DNA from 2 places in the Salinicola sp. LHM genome. Region 1 is predicted to be linked to the other one. Evidence: predicted binding sites of a transcription regulator. Region 1 holds the regulator's gene; the other holds the start of a gene.
The links. The regulator FliA, encoded in region 1, starts transcription of late flagellar genes. The targets are predictions, from matches to a motif close to CTAAAGTTNNNNNNNNNNCNGCCGATA.

Region 1 (3,407 bases):
TTGAATGACACGCTCAAGCAGCTGGAGATGCTGACGCGGGATCTGCAGCCAGTCGCCAAGACCTTGAGCGAAAAACCCAACGCGCTGATTTTCGACCGTGAAGTTAAAACCGATCCCGTGCCGAGGGCTCCCCAATGATGAAGTCGTCCCTGCCCCGTTGGCGCCGAGTTGGCGCCACCGTCCTGCTGGCGATCGCCGCCGCGGCGTTTGCCGGCTGCGCCTCCCAGTCGACGCCGACCAACCGGTATACCTTGCCGAAGGCCGACAGTCCGCAGCAGGCGAGCGAACCTTCTCCGCAAGCGGCCACGCTGGCGGTCGGTCCTGTCGAGGTGGCCAGCTACCTCGACCAGGAAGGGATCGTCATGCAGACCAGCGATATCGAACTCAACGCGGCCAACCAGAACCTGTGGGCCGAGTCGCTGGGGCAGCAATTGACACGCCGTCTGCGGCAATCGCTGGCAGCGGATTTGCCGAATGTCGTGGTGCTGAATACCAGTCGCAGCGAAGCGGGCGCGCAACGACTGACGCTCAGTGTCGACCAGTTCCAGGGTCGTTATGACGGCCAGGCCGTGGCATCGGGGGAATGGCAGCTCCACGAGGGCAACGACCTGGTGGCACAGCGCCACTTCGCGGTCACGCAACCCTTGAGCGACGACGGCTATCCTGCCCTGGTGCGCACTCTCGGTGCCGTGTGGGACGACGTGGCGCGTCAGATCGCCGACGATATCCGCGCTGTCTCGACAACGTCGCCCGTCGCCGATTGAGCAACGCCAACGTCAAAGCGCCTATCGAACCTGCATGGCAACGTAGTCAGACATGTAGTCAGACAACGTCTGCCATGCCGGGCTCGATAGACGCTCGGGAGCCGCCGGGTGTTTCTGGCGTGGGCAGAGAGCCCGATCTCGATCGGGAGCCCAGAGGATGAGTGATTCAGGCGATCAGTGATTCAGACGGCTGCGCAGACGCGCTACCGCCTGGCTGTGCAACTGACAGACGCGGGATTCGCTGACGCCGAGCACGGCACCGATTTCCTTCAGATTGAGCTCTTCCTGGTAATAGAGCCCAAGCAACAGCTTTTCCCGCTCCGGCAAGGCATCGATCGCCGCCATCACGTTGGTACGGTTGTCCGCATCGAGCAGTGCCTCCAGCGGCGATGGCAGACTGCCTTCCGCAACCGTGGCGACGCCATTTTCGGTGTCGCTCTCGTCGTACGTCAGCAGAAAGCCATTGTTGGCATCGATCAGCAATTGATGGTAGTCGTCCCGGGATATGCCCATCTCCTGGGCGATCTCGCGTTCGTCCGGCGCCCGCCCCAACTGCTGCTCCAGCCGGCGCACGGCCTGATCCAGTGCCCGGGCGTTTCGCCGCACGCTGCGCGGCATCCAGTCACGACTACGCAGCTCATCGATCATCGCGCCGCGAATGCGCTGGTTGGCATAAGTCGAAAAGCTCGCGCCGTGCGAATTGTCGTAGCGCCCCATGGCGTCCAGTAGGCCGAGCATACCGGCCTGAACGAGATCATCGAGTTCCACGCTGGCGGGTAGGCGCACCTGAAGGGAGAGCGCGTGGCGTCTCACCATCGGCATGTACTGCTCAATCAATGCGTGCTGATCGATTTTGCCCTGTGCGGTATACATCGAATGGCCTCGTGCAAAACACCTTACGGTCATGGGACGCATGACCTATATCCCATTATGCCGCGCGGCCGCCGAGCCAAGACGGCAAACTGCCAGTTTTCCAGCGGCTATTTCGGCTGTTTGTCAGCGTCACTGACGGTAGTCGACGATCAGCTGGCCGCTGGAGATTACCCGGTTGCCATTGGCATGCTCTCCCGGTGGCAACAGGAAGCGCAGCCGGAATGGAAGGGACGCGGCCCGCCCCGCAAAGCGCTGCGTTTCCCCCCGCGCTCGAACCAGCGGTAGACAGAGCTGTCCATGGCAGAGCCAGGTCTTCAATGTCGGCGCTGGCGTATCGGTCTGGAAAACCCAGCGAACGTTCGTGATCTCGCCCTGTTCCGCTGACGGCGGCAGCGTGATCGGCGCACTTTCCAGGGGGCGCTCCGACACGACGATCGTCTGGCGCGGCAGCTGGCCTACCCAAGTGCTCTGGGCCGCCGAAGCCGGCGCGATCGCCCCCATGAAGACCATCACCCCGGTGGCGATCGCACCGACTAGCATGCAGGTGGCCTTTGAGCGCGCGCTCGGCGCCAGGGAAAACGCTCTTGATAAAGACGACGCCCTCGGCATCGCCGACAAGGCTCCCGTTCTCACCGACCGAAGATCGGCAGTCATGACGATGCCCCGATGGTCGTGGTAACACGCAAGGTGCGATCGTCGGGAATCTCAGCCTGGGAAAGCACGACCAGAGACTTGATCTGGCGGCGCAGGAAACGCGCCAGCAGCGCCCGCAGGCCGTGTTGAACGACCAATACGGTCGGCTCGTCCCGGCTCTGCTGCCGCTCCACCGCGGCGGCGGTCTGCTGCATCAGCGTTTCGGCCAGCCCCGGTTCGAGCGCGCCGCCGTTGTTGAGCGCTTGCGCCAGGACCTGCTCCAGGCGGGGCTCCAGCCCCATCACATGCATCGACTCTCGTCCCGGGAACCACTGTTGGGTGATTGCCCGGCCCAGCGCAACACGCACCAGCGCGGTCAACTCGTTGGCATCCGACTGCTGCGGCGCGTACTCCGCCAGCACGTCGAGAATCGTGTGCATGTCGCGGATCGGGACGTCTTCGGCAAGCAGGTTCTGCAGGATGCGTTGCAACGTCGTCAGCGCCAGCAGCTTGGGCACGACGTCTTCCACCAGCGATTTCTGCTGCTCCGCGACCTTGTCCAGCAGCTGCTGAACCTCGGCGCGTCCCAGCATGTCGCCGGCGTTTTCATGCAGCAGATGATTGAGATGCGTGGCGATCACGGTACTCGCGTCCACCACGGTATAGCCGTAGATCTGGGCTCGTTCCCGTTGCGCCGTATCGATCCAGTAGGCGGTCAGGCCAAATGCAGGATCCTGGGTGCGGGTGCCATCCAGCGTTCCGGAAACCTGGCCCGGGTCGATTGCCAGCCATTTGCCCGGGAATGCCTCTGCGCGACCGACTTCCACGCCTTTCAGGGTGATCACGTAGGTGTTGGGGCTGAGTTCGAGATTGTCGCGAATATGGACGACCGACGGCAGGAATCCGACATCCTGGGCGAACTTCTTGCGCACACTCTTGATGCGTCCCAGCAGCTCTCCCTGCTGGCGCTGGTCTACCAGCGGGATCAGGCGGTGCCCCACTTCCAGTCCCAGGGTATCGACCAGTTGCACGTCGTCCCAGCTCGCCTCCGGCGTTTCCTGTACCGCTGGGGGTGCCTTTTCTTCCACCGCGCGCACGGCCTTGACCTGCTCGCGCCGGGACATCCACCAGCCCAGC
Region 2 (3,407 bases), 260 kb from region 1:
TCGGATAACGTCCCTCAGACTCCATAACGGCGATGGTTCTAATCGGGGCGTTTTCTCCTTGCAAAGCGGGATGGAGATGACGTAAATAACGGGACCGGCAACCGATAAAAGAAACGCCAACTTTGCGATGCCGGAAGGTCGATATTACGCTAAGTCATTAACGAGCCGGGAGTTAAATAAATACTGGTAATCCCTGCGCTTTAAAAAACCTCTCGCTAAGACTTGAAAGTTTTTAAATATCCGCAATAATGCACACGCTTAAACCTACCCGCAACGGACCAACGAATGTCTCTACTTAGCGATTACGTCAAGAAAGAACAGCTCCTGAAGCAGCTTGAAGAAGAGCTGAAGCGAATGGAGGGTGATCAACGTCTGAAGTCCGAGCTCGAGTTCAAGGAGAAACTCGAAGCTCTGATGGCGGAGTATGGCAAGACGACGCGTGACGTCATTGAATTGTTGAACCCGAAAGCTGACAACGCTCAGCCCGCTGCTGCGCAGACCGGATCGGCCGGTAGCCGCCGCAAGCGCAAGCTCAAGATTTACAAGAACCCCAACACCGGGGAAGTCGTCGAGACACGTGGCGGCAATCACAAGACCTTGAAGGCTTGGAAAGACGAACACGGCAGCGATACCGTCGAGTCCTGGGTCGTCAGGACGGAAGACTAAGCGCCTTTTCCTTTTTTCATGCGCTTGGGCGCTTTTTCATGCGCTTGGTCAAAACAAAACCCTCCGCCGAGATACAACGGCGGAGGGTTTCGTATTTAGCGGCTCTCGAACCTCAAGCGAACCTCAAGCCTTGGAGCTGATGCCGCCGAAGCCGTTGTGGCGCGACTCGCCCTTGGGGCCGTAGACGCTGCCCCCGATGGCACGATTCAGAAAATCGATGGCCTGTTGATTGTGCTCCAGCCGTGTGGAGATGATGTGGCCATTGAGGCGATTGGTCCGACGGACCCGCTCTGCCAGTTCTCGAATCCGCTGCCAGGTTTCCTGCCTGTCCAGTGACTGGGCAAACTGCTCCGCACCGCGGCTCCCCATGCCGAATCCTTGCGATTGCTGATGCTCTCGCCGGAGACTCTCGATTTGATCGAGGTCATTCAACTGCTGTTGCTTCAGCGCTGCCAGCTCACCGAGACGTTCCCCGTCGGCCCTGCCAGCGCCGAGACAGCCGGCCTCCGCATCGAGTGTTTCCACGAGCCTTTCCAACAAGGCATGTTGTTCGGCAATCAATTCAGCTGGCGTCATGCAGAATTCCTGGCACTGGGCCTGAAGTCAGGGATTATTGCTCACCCAGCATATGACGAACGCTCTGGATCAGACCGTCGGCAATCTTGCTGGTATCGAGTTCGAGCCGGCCTTCGGAGATCGCCTGGCGGATATCGTTGACACGGGCAGTGTCGATGTCTCCGCTCTCGTCGCCCCGCGGGATCTGGCTCAGCGTCGTCCTGGAACCGGCCGTCGTCTTGGCGGCTCCCAGCGACTCCGCGCTTTTGCGCTGCTCGGCGGCCTCGTTCTGGGTCGGGCGAGTCAGCGGTTGCGTTTGATCGATTTTCAAGGTCATTACCTCATGGCTGGATGCACAATCACGTACTTGCTTACGTTATCGGCAAGGCCAGCGGAAGCTGAACGAAATTCGAACAGAGATTTGTTAAAAAAATTATCTGGACGGCTCACAGGTCGACGCGCAGCCGATCCTGTCCCGTCACTCTTCCCTGTAGAATCTGATCATCCTCCGTCTTGAGGCGAATGGTGCTGCCTAATTCACCGTTATCCAGCGCCTCGACGCTGCGACTGATGCGAAACCCCTGGCCCACGGCGGTCAGTACGACCGTATCACCGCGTTTCACCATCCACGGCTTTCTGATCATGTTGTCGGTCAGCGTCGCTCCGGTCGGGATGCGTCGCGTGGCAACCCTGCCGACCGCCTGGTCGAGATCATCGAGGTAGCCGCGGCGCAGGCGGGAAATATCCGCCTCCTGCCAATCCAGCATCGTCGCATCGATCCGTTGACCGGGATCAATCGGCTGGAGTGCGACCAGGTGGCGAACTATCGCCGAAACCGTGGCCTGCAGATAGCGCGTCCGGCTGCCGTCGCTGTCGCAATGAACACCTACCGTAACCCGGCCCTGAGGCACTCCGGGGCGAGGCAGGAAGGGTTGCGGTGTCGCGCAGTCGCCGAGATCGACGTCGCTTTCCCGAATATCGATCGTCACCTGGTCGCCGAGAGAGGCAGTGCGCTCCTTCAGGAACTGACGCACGCTGGCGACGACGGCGTCGGAGGGTTCATCCGCCGATGCCGCGCGGGCGATCGAGGGAAGCGGCAGCAACGATAGCGCGAAAAGCAGCGCCATCAGCGTGACGGCGCCGGCTCGGAACACGAGCTGGCGGGACGGTCGATGTTTCAACCGGTTTCGCGGAAACGCTTCAGTCGGGTCGGCACGCATGTCACGGAGCTCGGGCTGTTCGCGGGTCTCGGCGGGGCGGTTCTGGAAATCCGAACCAGATCATGGATCCGGGCCGGGGCGTCCCGACATGGCAAGCCGGTGGACGCAATCCCCCACATTGGAAAACGATTGTAGGCGTGCTCGCCATCGAGCATTGATGAAAATGGCGCGCAATTGACGGTCTGTTTACGGGTTTGAATCGCGCCGCCCGCCGCTATTCTCCATCCTGTCAATTTTCCAGCGAACGCCATCCGAGGTGCACGGCATGTTCGACAAGTTGGATAACGCGCTGCGCTTCCAGCAGGAGGCCATCAATCTGCGCGCAGAACGTCAGCAGGTGCTGGCCAACAATATCGCCAATGCCGATACGCCCAACTTCAAGGCGCGGGATTTCGATTTCCGCGCAGAGTTGGATCGGGTCATGGAGCAGGGGCGCAGCGAGGGCTCCGGCGGGCTGTCGCTGGCTCGGACATCCGCTCGACACATTCCGGGGCAGGCGTCAGGCGGGTCGGGTGTTCAGGACCTGCTCTACCGCATTCCCGATCAGCCGAGCCTCGATGGCAATACGGTCGATATGGATCGGGAGCGCTCGGCCTTTGCCGACAACTCGCTCCGCTATCAGGCGGACGTCACTTTCGTCAGCCGCAAGATCCAGGGGCTGAAGAAAGCCATGCAGCCGGAGTAACACGATGTCCATGTTCAGTGTATTCGATATTTCCGGTTCGGCGCTGTCGGCCAATTCGCAGCGCATGAACGTTACCGCGAGCAACCTCGCCAATGCCGATAGCGTCGCCGGGCCGGACGGAGAGCCCTACCACGCCAGGCAGGTCATGTTCCAGGCGCTGAGCCAGCAGGGCGGCGGCACGGGCGGCGTTCGCGTCACCGGCGTGGTCGAGGACGACGTCGCGCCGATGCGCATGGAGTACCGCCCGGGGCATCCGCTGGCCGACGAGCAGGGCTATGTGC

Region 2: a site for FliA is predicted at 1,599-1,625, ahead of flgM (flagellar biosynthesis anti-sigma factor FlgM). Genes of this name have one in related genera too.

What each region holds. Positions count from the first base shown of each region.
Region 1 covers NZ_CP140261.1:1,998,065-2,001,471, reverse strand. Annotated here, with positions in the region: gene pqiB (intermembrane transport protein PqiB) at 1-138, shown strand, start outside; gene R5R73_RS09260 (PqiC family protein) at 135-764, shown strand; gene R5R73_RS09255 (RNA polymerase sigma factor FliA) at 939-1,637, opposite strand; gene R5R73_RS09250 (flagellar protein FlhE) at 1,767-2,177, opposite strand; gene flhA (flagellar biosynthesis protein FlhA) at 2,288-3,407, opposite strand, start outside.
Region 2 covers NZ_CP140261.1:2,254,722-2,258,128, reverse strand. Annotated here, with positions in the region: gene R5R73_RS10510 (histone-like nucleoid-structuring protein, MvaT/MvaU family) at 286-666, shown strand; gene R5R73_RS10505 (flagella synthesis protein FlgN) at 790-1,242, opposite strand; gene flgM (flagellar biosynthesis anti-sigma factor FlgM) at 1,277-1,552, opposite strand; gene flgA (flagellar basal body P-ring formation chaperone FlgA) at 1,668-2,402, opposite strand; gene flgB (flagellar basal body rod protein FlgB) at 2,707-3,126, shown strand; gene flgC (flagellar basal body rod protein FlgC) at 3,131-3,407, shown strand, end outside.